Regions from separate parts of the Duganella sp. GW821-FHT01E12 genome, predicted to be linked through region 2. Evidence: riboswitches for the same ligand, from Rfam matches in the RefSeq annotation. Region 2 holds a riboswitch; the other holds the start of a gene.
The links. Region 2 has a riboswitch for thiamine pyrophosphate ahead of thiC (phosphomethylpyrimidine synthase ThiC). Riboswitches for the same ligand answer to the same signal wherever they lie in the genome.
Positions count from the first base shown of each region.

Region 1: another riboswitch for thiamine pyrophosphate. It lies ahead of AC07WS_RS23835 (TonB-dependent siderophore receptor); the one in region 2 lies ahead of thiC (phosphomethylpyrimidine synthase ThiC).

Region 1 is NZ_JBWKWR010000010.1:99,050-106,152, forward strand. Features, by position in the region: gene AC07WS_RS23830 (hypothetical protein) at 1-513, shown strand, start outside; gene AC07WS_RS23835 (TonB-dependent siderophore receptor) at 510-2,648, opposite strand; TPP riboswitch at 2,703-2,801, opposite strand; gene AC07WS_RS23840 (Imm26 family immunity protein) at 2,920-3,489, shown strand; gene AC07WS_RS23845 (hypothetical protein) at 3,476-4,174, opposite strand; gene AC07WS_RS23850 (ATP-binding protein) at 4,174-5,535, opposite strand; gene ompR (osmolarity response regulator transcription factor OmpR) at 5,551-6,318, opposite strand; gene AC07WS_RS23860 (hypothetical protein) at 6,584-6,880, shown strand; gene AC07WS_RS23865 (flagellar assembly protein A) at 7,031-7,103, shown strand, end outside.
Region 2 is NZ_JBWKWR010000012.1:148,039-155,141, forward strand. Features, by position in the region: gene AC07WS_RS26010 (DUF4382 domain-containing protein) at 1-1,090, opposite strand, end outside; TPP riboswitch at 1,330-1,430, shown strand; gene thiC (phosphomethylpyrimidine synthase ThiC) at 1,496-3,412, shown strand; gene thiS (sulfur carrier protein ThiS) at 3,420-3,623, shown strand; gene AC07WS_RS26025 (thiazole synthase) at 3,732-4,523, shown strand; gene thiD (bifunctional hydroxymethylpyrimidine kinase/phosphomethylpyrimidine kinase) at 4,520-5,392, shown strand; gene thiE (thiamine phosphate synthase) at 5,416-6,060, shown strand; gene AC07WS_RS26040 (ANTAR domain-containing response regulator) at 6,131-6,760, shown strand; gene AC07WS_RS26045 (response regulator) at 7,017-7,103, shown strand, end outside.

The sequences.
Region 1 (7,103 bases), on a different contig from region 2:
AAGTGGGTCAAGATGAACGGCGGCGCGCCCCATAGGCAGGAGACGGCGTGGCAGAACGACTACCTGCTGACGCAAGGCCAGTATGCCTTCGACCTGGCGCTGCACACCAAGCTGGAAAAGGCCCGCGACAACGCCGACGGCTACGCGCTGGAATGGGGGCCGGTGCTGCAGACGGAGATCGGCCGCACGCAGTTCAACGCCAATCTGTTCTTCCAGCGCGACTACCGCGTGGCGCCGGGCGGCGGCGAGCATCCGATGGAGCTGACTTACCAGCTGCAAGTGAAGCATAACTGGATGCCCTGGCTGCAGCCGGGCGTGCAGGCATTTGGCGAGGTGGGGAAGTGGAACGACTGGCTGCCATACCGGCAGCAGTCGCACCGCGCCGGGCCGGCGGTGTTCGGGCACCGCGATATTGGCCGGCAGGAGATCAAGTACGAATTCGCTTACCTGATCGGCAGGAATTCGGCACGCGCAGCGAAGAGCTTTTCGATGCGCGTGCAGCTGGTCTTTTAAAGGTCGAACTGGGCCGACACGCGGAAGGTGCGGGTGGCGCCCGGCATCAGGTAGCCGCCCAGCTCCGGCGTGACGTCGCGCCAGTAGAACTTGTCGAACGCGTTGTCGATGCCGGCGCGCAGCGTGGTCTGCACGCCGCCGACGCGGGTGGCGTAGGCGCCGCCCAGGTTCAGCACATGGTAGCCCGGCACGAACACCTGGTTCTTCGTATCGAACGCCTTCTTGCCCGAGTAGACCCAGTTGGCGTTGACCGACAGCCCGGCCACTTGCGGCACGGCGTAGTCGGCGTACACGGTTGACTTGAAGGCGGCGACGTCGGCGACGCGTTTGCCGTCCAGTTCCGCCGAGCCGGTGTCGCGCTGCTGCGTGTTGAGCGCGGTGGCCGATACGCCCACCGTCAGCTCGCGCGAGGCGCGGCCGTTCAGGGCCATTTCCAGGCCGCGGTTCTGTGCGCGGCCGTTGCGCACGAAGGTGTTTTGCGCGTCGGTGTATTCCAGGCCCTTGCGGATCTCGAACAGCGCCACGCTGGCGCTCAGGTCGGGATGGATGTCGGCCTTGACGCCCACTTCGACCTGCTTCGATTTGCCCGGCGCCAGCGCGCGGGCTTCGTTGACGGTGCCGATCGGCGCAAGGCCGCCATGCTCGAGGCCCTGCGCGTACGAGGTGTAGACCGAGACGTTGGGACGCAGGCTGTACACCAGCGCCACGTTCGGCAGCCAGAAGCCGACATCGGTGTGGGCGGACGGCAGCCGGTTGCTGGCCAATTCGTCGCGCTTGACCTGCACGTAACGCGCGCCGGCGTGCAGCTTGAGCTGCTCGTTGAGGCTCAGGATGTCCTGCGCGAACAGGGCGCGTTCGTTGTCGCTGCGGCGTTCGGAGACCGGGCCGCTGGTGCCGGTCGCCGGCGCCACCATGATAGGGTGGTAGATGTTGCTGAACGCGGTGCCGTCGGCGCCGGCCTGCACGTACAGGTAGTCGCCCCATTTCTCGCTGTTTCTGAACAGCGATGCGCCGCCGGTGAAGTCATGCTTGATCGAGCCGGTGCTGAACTTGCCCTGAACCAGCGCCTGCACCGTCAGCGGCGATTTCTTCTCGCCCAGGCTGATGTAGTCGTAGATGTCGTAGTCGCCGTTGCCGCAGAAGCCGGGGTACAGCAGCTGCGCCGTGCAGCCGTAAGGGAAGGCGGTGTAGTCGTCGCGCTTGAACTGGTGCTGGTTGGCGCTGACGGTGGTGCTCCAGTCGGGCGTGAACTTGTACTCGAAGCGCGCGCCGATGTTGCTGCTGGTGGTTTCCACCGGACGGCTCCACGGCTGGTTGTTCAGCATGGTGTCGGCCGGGATGTTCGGCAGCGTCGTGTTGTTCAGCAGCTGGAAGCCGGGCGCGGTCACTTGCGATTTCTTCTGGTAGTCGGCGTCCACCTGCAGCAGCGCCTGCGGCGAGATCTTCCAGTCGAAGGCGGCCGAGACGAACTTGCGGTTGCCGTCCGCGCCCTTGATGTAGGAGCGCAGGCGCTCGGCGGCGGCGTTGAAGCGGTAGCCGAAGCGCTGGTCTTCGAAGCGTCCGCCCAGGTCGACGGCGCCGTACAGCGTGCCGCGTTCGCGCTCTTCCAGCACCACGGTGCGCAGCGGCGCATCGGTCGGACGCTTGGTGACGTAGTTGACCACGCCGCCCGGCGCCGACACGCCCGCCTGCAGGCCGGACAAGCCTTTCAGCACTTCCAGGCGTTCCTTGTTCTCCAGCGGGATCTGGGTGTCGGCCGAGACGGACATGCCGTCCTTGCGGTAGCTGGAGGCGTTGTCCAGCTTGAAGCCGCGGATGGAGAACTGCTCCGAGTAGCCGACCGCGTTGTAGGAGTCGCTCAGGCTGGCGTCGTATCTGGCGGCGTCGGTGGTGGAGCGCACCTGGCGGTCCAGCATCTGCTGCGAGGTCAGCACGCTGACCGAGGCCGGGGTTTCCAGCAGCGGCGTGTTGGCGAAGCCGGCCACGGAGGCGCGGCTGGCCTGGGCCTTGGCGCCGGTGATCACCACCTCGGGCAGGGCTTGCTCTGCGGCGGAGGTTTCAGCGACGGCGGCGCCGGGAAAAGCCTGTAACACCGCCAGCGCGATGGCGGAAACTGCAAATTTTGGTGTGGACATATGGACTCTCTACGTGTTCGGCTGGAGCCGCGGGGAGAGCCATCAAAGGAGGGGAAACACTGCTTTGCGCTTTCCTTCGCTGGCATTATCCAGATCAGGTACGAAGGGTATCTCTCACCCGGCAGCAAAGCTCCAGGACCCCTAGCGAGGCGTTAGTGTAGCACAGGCGCGGAGTGCGGTGCCGTGCGCCGCGTTCCGCGCCGCGCCGCTACACTGGGGGTTTGCGCCGCAGGGCGCCAACGAAGCAGTCACAGCTTTTAACGGAGGCGCCATGATGTCCGTGCATTTTGGCGACACCTTGCTGCATCGTGCAAGCGAAAGGGTGGGAATGAGGCAGTCGTATCAAGAGGGAAGCTGGTTTGCGATTCCGTTGCTGGATGGCGGCTATGGCTGGGGGCTGGTGGCACGCCTGTCGCCGGGCAGCAAGATCATGCTGGCGTATCTGTTCGGCCCCAAGCTGGCGCGCCTGCCGTCGCTGGAGGAGCTCAACACGCTGCAGCCGCAGGACGCGCTCAAGGTGCTGCGGGTGGGCGACATGGCGCTGGCCAGCGGCCACTGGCGCGTGCTGGGGGACATCGCCGACTGGAATCCGGCGCTGTGGCCGATGCCGCAGTTCCTGCGCCGTGCCGATTCGCTCAAGCGCGCCTGGCGCGTCACGTATTCGGACGCGGACCCGAGCCGCTCGGAGCGCGAGGAATCCGTCCCCTACGATACGCAAGGGCTGGAAACGGATTCGCTGTACGGCTACGGCTCCACCGAGCTGTTGCTGACCCGCCTGCTGGAGCCGCAGGACCACCCGATCAACCGCAGCAGTGGTGGCGGCAGCGCTAGTCGCAGCTGACGTTCCAGGCCGCGTACTCGCCGCGGTGCTTGCGCACGGCGACGCGGGCGATGGTGTCGCGGTCGCTTTCAAACACCAGGTTGAACATCACGGGCGCGCCGGCAGCCGGCGGCGCCGGTTCGATCGCGCGCAGCGTGAAGGGCAGGGCGCGCTGGCGGATGCAGCGCGAGTTGCCGGCCAGGAGCAGGCGCGCGCGGCTCAGCAATTCGGGATACTGGCGCAGCAGCGCCACCACGTCCTCCGGCGGCAGCGCCTGGTCCATCAGCACCGTGTGCGGCGCGGCGCTGCAGACGGTCTTGGGCTGCGCCAGCCACACATGCCAGCTGGGCGGCTGCGCCGCCTCGCTCCAGCGCGCGTCTCTGGGCGCCCTGGCGTCGTAGACAAAGCTGGAACGGATCTGCCGGCACAGGTCCACCGCCGAATGGCGCGGCGCCGAATCGACACGGGCGATCACCTGCCACGGCTTGCCGCGCTGGCGCTCGATCTCGAACGCCGGCGCGAACAGCGGCTGCACCACTGGCGCGCCCTTGGATTCGGCCAGCATCTTCTGGCGGAAGTAGTCGTCGAAGCTGGCGCGTTCCGCGTCGGTCGGCTGGCGCTGTTCGATGCGCGGCGGCGCGGGCGGCCTGGCGGCCGTGGCCTGGCCTGCGGCCATCAGCAGCACTGCAAGCGACATCGCCCGCATCACGCCGCCTTCATCACGATCTGGATCAGCAGGCCGCCGCCCTCGCGGTTGCGCACCTGCAGCTCGGCGCCGTGGCGCTGCATCACGCGGTCGACGATGGCCAGGCCCAGGCCGGCGCCGTTGGCCTGGCCGCGCGCGGCGTCGAGCCGGGTGAAGGGCTTGAGCAGCTGTTCGATCTGTTCGGGCGGCACGCCGTTGCCGTGGTCCTGCACCTCGATCACCACCCGGCGCGAGGTGTGCATGCCCTTTATGCTGCACTTGATGTCGATCTCGGTCAGTTCGCTGCCTGGCGTCTTGCCGTAGCGGCGGGCGTTCTCGATCAGGTTGTTGATGACGCGCTTGATGTCGGTGGCGTTGCCCATCACGTGGGCATTGGGCGCGATGTCGGTGTGGATGGTCACGTCCGGCAGGCGGCCCGCCTCGTGCGCGGTGTCGCTCAGCAGTTCGCTGAGGTCGACGTTGATGAAGCTCGACACCTCGGTCGGCTTGGCGTAGTCGAGGAACTGGCCGATGATGTCGTCCATCTGCGCGATGTCGGACTGGATGCCCTCGCGCGCCTCGTTCGACAGGTTGGCCATCTCCACCTCCAGCTGCATGCGCGCCAGCGGCGTGCGCAGGTCGTGCGAGATGCCGGCCAGGATCACGGCGCGGTCGGACTCCACCTGCTGCAGCTGGTCGACCATCTGGTTGAAGCTGCGGTTGGCCACCATGATTTCCATCGGCCCCTTTTCCGGCAGCGGGTCCGGGCGCTTGCCCTGGGCGAAGGCGCGGGTGGCCTGCGTCAGGCGCCGCAGCGGCAGGTTGATCAGGCTGGAGATGAAGGCCGCGCCCAGCAGCGACACCACCGACACCACGCTGGCCCAGCCCAGCCACTGGATGCCGGTCAGGCCGCGGATGCGCTCGCGTTCCAGCATCAGCCAGTAGGCGTCGTCGTCGATCTTGAAGCTGACCCAGAAGCCGGCCACGCCGTTCACGCGCGCCGAGAAGCGGGTGTCCTCGCCCAGCTTGGCCTTGACCAGCTTCTGGATGTCGGGCATGAGGGCGTTGTCGGGCGGCGGATCGACCTTGTCGTCGTCCTCCAGCGTGAACACGCGGATGCCCTCGTTGGACACCAGGTCGAACAGCAGCTCGCGCCGCAGCTCGGGCGCGGAGTGGGTGAGGGCGGCGTGGGTGATGGTGACCACCGAGATCACCTGCGACGAGATCTGCTGCACCTGCGGCTCGTGCTGCACCACGCTGATCATGCCGACCCAGGCCGTCATGCTGGTCGTGGTGAGCGCGCCCAGCAGGAAGAAGGTGCGCCAGAACAGGCCGCTCTTGAGGCTGGCGATGCGGAAGGTGAACGGGAACTTCGACTTCATGCGTGCTTCCGCGCCTTAGCGCGGCTGCCCCTCCGGAATGAACACATAGCCCAGGCCCCAGACGGTCTGGATGTACAGCGGGCTCGACGGATCGGGCTCGATCAGCTTGCGCAGGCGGGAGATCTGCACGTCCAGGCTGCGGTCGAACACCTCGTACTCGCGGCCGCGCGCCAGCTCCATCAGCTTTTCGCGCGACAGCGGCTGGCGCGCGTGGCGGGCGAATACTTTCAGCACCGAGAATTCGCCGGTGGTCAGCGGCACGGTCTCGCCGCTTTTCTTCAGCGTGCGCGTGCCCAGGTCCAGGATGAACTGGCCGAACTCGAACGATTGCGGGGTTTCCGACGGCGCGCCGGGGATCTCGTCCGGGCCGCGGCGGCGCAGCACGGCGCCGATGCGGGCCACCAGCTCGCGCGGGTTGAAGGGCTTGGGCAGGTAGTCGTCCGCGCCCATTTCCAGGCCGACGATGCGGTCGACGTCCTCGCCTTTCGCGGTGAGCATGATGATCGGTGTCTGGTCGCCGGCGCCGCGCAGGCGGCGGCAGATCGACAGGCCGTCCTCGCCCGGCAGCATCAGGTCCAGCACCAGCAGGTCGTAGCGCTCGCGCAGCCACAGCTTGTTCATGGCCGTCGCGCTCTCGGCGGTGAAGACGTTGAAGCCTTGCTCGGTGAGGTAGCGCCGCAGCAGGTCGCGCAGACGCACGTCGTCGTCCACCACCATGATCTTGGCCTGGTGGCCATGCTGGTTGGCGGAGGTGTTGCCGGATTCAGTCGTTGTGCTAGTCATGGGGCCTGCCAGATTTGTCATATTCATGTTGCTATGGTAACGTCATATTCGCATTGCGAAAACGTCTGTGACAACCCATTACAAAGTGTTACAAACTTTACCCAATTCGTCTTACCCCCTCAGGTAAAGCATCATACACTCTGGGCATAGATTCAGCTTTTTAGGAACGCCAATGGGCATCGATCACAAAAAAAACTACGCGGCAGCAAGCGCAACTTTTTGCGTTCGATCCCTCCTGGGTGTTCTGCTGCTGAGCGGCGCCGCCATGGCGCACGATACCGCCGGGGAGCGCGAGGCGCCGCGCCGCGAGGATCCACGCGGCTTGCCAGCACGCGAAGCGCAGCCGGTGCGCCAGGAAGTGCGCCAGGCCGAACCCCGCCAGATCGATCCGCGCAGCTACGAGGCCCGCGCCGAGGAACAGCGCCGCGCCATGCAGGACGCCGGCCGCAACGCGGAAATGAGCCGCCGCGCCGGCCGCCTCACGCCGGACGAGCGCCGCGACCTGCGCCGCCAGATCAACGAAGTGGGGCAGGATATTTACGCCAATCCGCCGCGCCACTGATCCAGATGTTATTGAACCAACATTGATCTGTGGCAATAAGTTCACAGTTGTAGCGCCGACGCCACTGAAATCGCTTTCTTTTCCTTATTCTGAGTGTAAGATTCGTTAATTACACGCAATGCCTTTCGGCCGCGTGCCGTTGGAAGGAAGATGGTGGTTCAAGAGCTTGCCCCTGTCGCGCCAGGTGAGGAGTCGCACGCTCCGGGCATCGGCTTGCCTGTCG
Region 2 (7,103 bases):
TGGCGAACTGCAGCGGCAGCGTGGCGCTGTACACCGCGTAGCGCGGCGCGGCGACCGGCAGTCCGCCCAGCGTGTAGGCGCCGCTGGCCAGGTCGGCGCCGCGGTACTTGACGGTCACGGTCGGCCCGGCCGCCAGGCTCTGCTTGGCCGCGACATAGGCGCTGGCGGTGCTGCTGGCCGGCGTCAGCGTGACGGTGCCGGCTATGCTGCCGCCGGCGCTGGCCGGCAGCGTGATCGGCGCGGCGGCCGTGCTGATGGCCACCGTGGCCGAGGTGCTGGTCACCGGCACCGCGCCCACCACGGCGGCGGCGCTGTTGTCGGCCGTGACCACCACGTCATAGTTCCCCAGCGGCAGGCGGCTCAGCGCGAACTCGCCGGTGGTGGCGTTGGGCGTGGTGGCGCTGACGATGGCGCCGTTCTGCTGCGCCGACACCGTCACGTGGCTGGCCAGCAGCGCGGTCGAGACAAAGCCGCCGATGCCGTTGAGCGTGGTCGGGATCACCTTCACCACCGGTTTCAGCGCGTACTTGCCGTTGCCCTTGGTGAGCACCGATTTGCAGGCGTCGAAGTCCAGCACCAGGTCGACCCGCTGGCCGGCCGCCACGTCGAAGGCGTTGACCAGCTTGATGCCGCTCTGCACCGCGCTCGGGGTGTCGAGCGACACCTCGGCGGTGCCGCCGGTGACCACCACCGAGTTGGCCAGGCCGCTGCCGGTGTTGGGGTCGAGCACCAGCCGCAGCTGGTTGTAATGGCCCGCGCTCAGCGAGGTCTGGCCCAGCGCCTCCAGCGCGCCGTTGGTCAGGTTCAGCAGGTTGATCTTGCGGGCCGGACTGAGCGTGATGTCGGTCCAGCCGGCGTCGGTGTCGCTGGCGGTGCTGCTCTGGTTGACGCGCACCTTGTTGACGGTGACGTTGACGGCGTCGAAACCGCACGACGGCGCGTCCGTCATCGACACCGACAGCGTGCCCAGAGTGCTGGGCGGCGTGCTGTCGCCCCCGCCCCCGCCCCCGCCGCCGCCGCAGGCGCTCAGCCCGGCTGCCGCGAGGGCCGCGACGGCGGCCAGGTAGATGGATGGGTGTGCTGGCTTCATGATGATTCTCCCGAAAATCGCGCGTGGGGCGCTTGTTGTGGCGACGGTGGTGTCGCTGTGGGGATATTGTGAGTTCCTTTCAGAAACTATTATGTGTGATGCCTCACATAGCGCGCAGCTCTTACAATTGTTACACATCGGCTCGTTATACACGCCATACCAGGTATTGTGGTTTTTTTCACGCGGACATTGTCCGGGCGGCGCGGCCGAGCGTATAATCGGCCCCGCTGCCGCAAGGTGGCACACGCTAGGGGTCCTGCGCATTGCGATGCGCGGGTGAGAAATACCCTCCGAACCTGATCTGGATAATGCCAGCGAAGGGAAGCTTAGGACATCGCCGCCAAATCTGATGGGAGGCGCGGTCCAACCTCCTTTGCTGGCTCCTGTAGCTAACGAAGGAGCCAAATGAACGCCAATCCCAAATTCCTGTCCGCCACCGCCACGGTGGACGAGGCAGCCGTCAAGCCATTACCGAACTCGCGCAAGGTCTACGTCGAGGGCGGCCGTCCCGACATCCGCGTGCCGATGCGCGAGATCACCCAGGCCGACACGCCGGCCTCGTTCGGCTTCGAAGCCAATCCGCCGATCTACGTCTACGACACCTCCGGCCCGTACACCGATCCGGACGCGGTGATCGACATCCGCTCCGGCCTGGCCGCGACCCCGCGCCTGCCGTGGATCCTGGAGCGCGACGACACCGAGGAACTGGACGGCCCGACCTCCGAATACGGCCAGGCGCGCCTGGCGGACCCGGCGCTGGCCGAACTGCGCTTCAACCTGCACCGCAAGCCGCGCCGCGCGCGCGAAGGCAGGAACGTCACGCAGATGCACTACGCGCGCCAGGGCATCGTCACGCCCGAGATGGAATTCGTCGCCATCCGCGAGAACCTGCGCCGCCAGGAGTACCTGGAAAACCTGAAGAAATCCGGCCCCATGGGCCAGCGCCTGGCCGACCTGATGGGCCGCCAGCATCCGGGGCAATCGTTCGGCGCCAGCATCCCGGCCGAGATCACGCCGGAGTTCGTGCGCGAGGAAATCGCCCGCGGCCGCGCCATCATCCCGGCCAACATCAACCACCCGGAAATCGAGCCGATGATCATCGGCCGCAACTTCCTGGTCAAGATCAACGCCAACATCGGCAACTCCGCCGTCACCTCGTCGATCGGCGAGGAAGTCGAGAAGATGACCTGGGCCATCCGCTGGGGCGGCGACAACGTCATGGACCTGTCCACCGGCAAGCACATCCACGAAACGCGCGAATGGATCATCCGCAACAGCCCGGTGCCGATCGGCACGGTGCCGATCTACCAGGCGCTGGAAAAGGTCAACGGCAAGGCCGAGGACCTGACCTGGGAAATCTTCCGCGACACCCTGATCGAGCAGGCCGAGCAGGGCGTCGACTACTTCACCATCCACGCCGGCGTGCTGCTGCGCTACGTGCCGATGACGGCCAAGCGCCTGACCGGCATCGTCTCGCGCGGCGGCTCCATCATGGCCAAGTGGTGCCTGGCGCACCACAAGGAATCGTTCCTGTACACGCACTTCGAAGAGATCTGCCAGATCATGAAGGCCTACGACGTCTCGTTCTCGCTGGGCGACGGCCTGCGGCCCGGCTCGATCTACGACGCCAACGACGAGGCCCAGCTGGGCGAGCTGAAGACCCTGGGCGAGCTGACCCAGATCGCCTGGAAGCACGACGTGCAGGTGATGATCGAGGGTCCGGGCCACGTGCCGATGCAGCTGATCAAGGAGAACATGGACCTGCAGCTGGAGCAGTGCCACGAGGCGCCGTTCTACACGCTGGGGCCGTTGACCACCGACATCGCGCCCGGCTACGACCACATCACCTCGGGCATCGGCGCCGCGCAGATCGGCTGGTACGGCACGGCCATGCTGTGCTACGTCACGCCGAAAGAACACCTGGGGCTGCCGGACAAGAACGACGTCAAGGACGGCATCATCACCTACAAGATCGCCGCCCACGCGGCCGACCTGGCCAAGGGCCATCCGGGCGCGCAGATCCGCGACAACGCGCTGTCGAAGGCGCGCTTCGAATTCCGCTGGGACGACCAGTTCAACATCGGCCTCGACCCGGACAAGGCGCGCGAATTCCACGACGAGACGCTGCCCAAGGACTCGGCCAAGGTGGCGCACTTCTGCTCGATGTGCGGCCCGCATTTCTGCTCGATGAAGATCACGCAGGAAGTGCGCGAATTCGCCGCGGCCAACGGCGTGTCGGACGGCGCGGCGCTGGAGCAGGGCATGCAGGTCAAGGCGGTGGAGTTCATCAAGAACGGCGCCGAGCTGTACCGCAAGCTGTGAGGCCGGCATGATCGACATCGAATTGAACGGCGCCCCGTACCGGGTGCCGCCGCGGCAGACGCTGGACCAGCTGATCGACGCCCTGTCGCTGAGCGGGCAGGCGCTGGCGCTGGCGGTCAACCGCGCGGTGGTGCCGCGCCAGCAGTGGCCGCAGCGCGAACTGCAGCCGCAGGACCGGGTCGACATCGTGCGCGCCATCGGCGGCGGCTAAATTAAATTGGGGTCAAGTCTGACATTCGGACACGAGCTCTGCCGTAAGCGCCCGCTTACGGCAGAGCTCGTGTCCGAATGTCAGACTTGACCCCACAAGGAGAGCAACATGAACGCATCATCCCAAGACCTGCTGACCATCGCGGGCAAGAGCTACAAGTCGCGGCTGCTGGTGGGCAGCGGCAAGTACAAGGACCTTCAACAAACCCGCGAGGCGACCGACGCCGCCGAGGCGGAGATCATCACCGTGGCCATCCGCCGCGTCAACATCGGCCAGGACCCCAAGGCGCCGAGCCTGCTGGACGTGCTGCCGCCGTCGCAGTACACCATCCTGCCCAACACGGCCGGCTGCTACACCGCCAAGGACGCGGTCTACACGCTGCAGATGGCGCGCGAGCTGCTCAACGGCCACAAGCTGGTCAAGCTGGAGGTGCTGGGCGACGAGAAGACCCTGTTCCCCCACATGCCGGAAACCCTGCTCGCCGCCGAGGCGCTGGTCAAGGACGGCTTTGACGTCATGGTCTACTGCAGCGACGATCCGATCCAGGCCAAGCTGCTGGAGGACATCGGCTGCGTGGCGGTGATGCCGCTGGCCTCGCTGATCGGCTCCGGCATGGGCATCCTCAATCCGTGGAACCTGTCGCTGATCATCGAGCAGGCCAGGGTGCCGGTGCTGGTCGACGCCGGCGTCGGCACGGCCTCGGACGCGGCCATCGCCATGGAACTGGGCTGCGACGGCGTGCTGATGAACACGGCCATCGCCGGCGCCCGCGATCCGGTGCGCATGGCGCGCGCCATGAAGCTGGGCGTGCAGGCCGGCCGTGAGGCCTACCTGGCCGGCCGCATCGCCCGCAAGTTTGCCGCCTCGCCGTCCTCGCCGATGGCGGGCCGGCTGGCATGAGCGAGCGCCTGTCCTCGCAAGTGGCGGCGCAGCTGATGGCGCAACTGGTGGCGCGCCCCTGCGTGCTGGTGTTCGCCGGCCTCGATCCGTCCGGCGGCGCCGGTATCGCCGCCGACCTGCAGGCGGTGGCCGGGCAGGGCGCGCACGCGCTCACCGTGGCCACCGCGCTGACGGTGCAGGACAACGACCGCGTCTACGGCGTGCAGCCGGTCGACGGCGCCATGGTGCTGCGCCAGGCCCAGGCGCTGGTCGACAAGATGACGGTGCGCGCGGTGAAGATCGGCATCCCCGGCAGCGCCGCCAACGCGCTGGCCATCGCCGAGATCATCAGCCGCCTGCGCCGCCGCCAGCCTGAGCTGCCGGTGGTGCTGGACCCGGTGCTGGCCAGCGGCCACGGCGACCTGCTCTCGCGCGGCGACGCGGTGCAGGCGCTGGCGCCGCTGCTGCCGCTGGTCACGCTGCTCACGCCCAACGGCCCGGAGGCGCTGGCGCTGACCGGCGCCGGCGAACCTTCCGCGCAGGCGCAGGCGCTGCGCGCGCGCGGCTGCCGCCATGTGCTGATCACCGGCGGCCACGATGGCGGCGACGAGGTGGTCAACCGCTGGTTCGGCCCCGGCGCGGCGCCGCTGCAGCGCCTGTCCGATCCCGGCCCGCAGGGCGACTCGCGCGACTGGACCTGGCCGCGCCTGGGCGGCGAATTCCACGGCAGCGGCTGCACGCTGGCCTCGGCCGCCGCCGGCCAGCTGGCGCTGGGCATGTCGATGGAACGCGCGCTGGAGCTGGCGCAACAGTACTGCTATCGCGCGCTGCGCGGCGCCTACACGGTGGCCGCAGGCCAGCGCATCCCGCACCGCCTACCCCTGATTTAACCGCCCATCATCGAGAGCACATCATGCAAGGACTTTATTTGGTTACGCCCAACTGGGACGACACCGGCCGGCTGCTGGAACTGAGCGAACGGGCGCTCGCCGCCGCGCAGGGCGCGCAGCCCGGCGTGGCGCTGCTGCAGTACCGCCACAAGGAGGCCGGCCCCGGCCAGCGTCTGGATCAAGCCGGCGCGCTGCTGGCGTTGTGCCGGCGCTACGGCGTGCCCTTCATCGTCAACGATCACGTCGACCTGTGCGAGCAGACCGGCGCCGACGGCGTCCACCTGGGCGGCACCGACGCCGAGGTGGCGCAGGTGCGCGCCCGGCTGGGTCCGGACAAGATCATCGGCGCCTCCTGCTACGGCGACCTGCCGCGCGCGCTGCAGGCGCAGGCGGCCGGCGCCAGCTATGTGGCCTTCGGCGGCTTCTACCCGTCGCGCGTGAAGAAATACGCAGTCACTACCAAGATGGAGATCCTCGACGAGGCGCGCGCGGCGATCCAGGTGCCGACCGTGGTGATCGGCGGCATGACGCCGGACAACGCCGCGCCACTGGCCGCGCGCGGGGCGTCCATGGTGGCGGCCATCAGCAGCGTCTATCTGGCCGACGACGTCGGCGCCGCCGTGGCCGCGTTCCTGCGGCTGTACGCTGGTGAAAAAACGGGCACATAAAACGCTTGGGGGATGGGTGGATTTCCGCCTTATAATTGGAGCGTTAGCTTAAGCCTAAGGTGGCCGCCACATGAATGTCCCTTCCAGCCAGAAGCGTCTGATCCTGATCGTCGACGACGACCCATTGCTGCTCGATTTCCTGGGCGAGGTGCTGGGCCACGCCGGCTACGACATCCTCAAGGCCTCGTCGGCCGAACAGGCCCTGCAGCAGATCGCCCAGCGCGAACCGGACCTGGCCCTGCTCGACATCCACATGCCCGGCATGAACGGACTGGAGCTGGCCAAGCAGCTGCACGCGACCAGCTCGGTGCCGTTCATGTTCCTGTCCGGCCGCGGCGACGCCGACGCCGGCAAGCAGGCCGCGTCCTACGGCGCGGTCGGCTTCCTGGTCAAGCCGGTCGACGAGAAGCACCTGATGCCGGCCTTCGCCGCCGGCCTGGCGCGCGCGGACGAAATCCGCCAGCTGCGGCGCACCGAGCTCAACCTGAACGCCGCGCTGGCCGCCGGCCGCGAGACCAGCCTGGCGGTCGGCCTGCTGATGTGCAAATTCCAGACCGACCGCAACACCGCCTTCGAGGTGCTGCGCGACCACGCCCGCTCCAACCGCCGCAAGGTCAACGAGGTGGCCGACCAGCTGCTGGCCGCCGAGGAAATGTTGAACGGCTTGCACGCCGCCTTCAACCAGCGTCTGAAAAAGTAAACGCCGCTGGTTTTTTTATCGGCATCTTCTTGCTTTGTGGCACCCTTCATGTAGACTGTGTCTATAGCGGCAGGCCAGTCCTGCCCGCTTCGTAGTAGTGCGGCGGGGCCTCCAACCTGCGCCTGCCGCCTCTTCGGCCGCCTGTCCCCTGCGACCGTCATACATTCTTCGGCCCAACTCCGCCGACCCCCGCGTTGCTCCAACAGCCCATGCTGCCGGCACCGCATCCCTATCAGTTTTGTGTGCGGAGACACTTATGACGAACGAATATTCCCAGGATACCTACCGTCCCTTCAGCGAGCAGGACGTCGGCGCCGCGATCGGTTTCTCGGTGTTTGCGGAG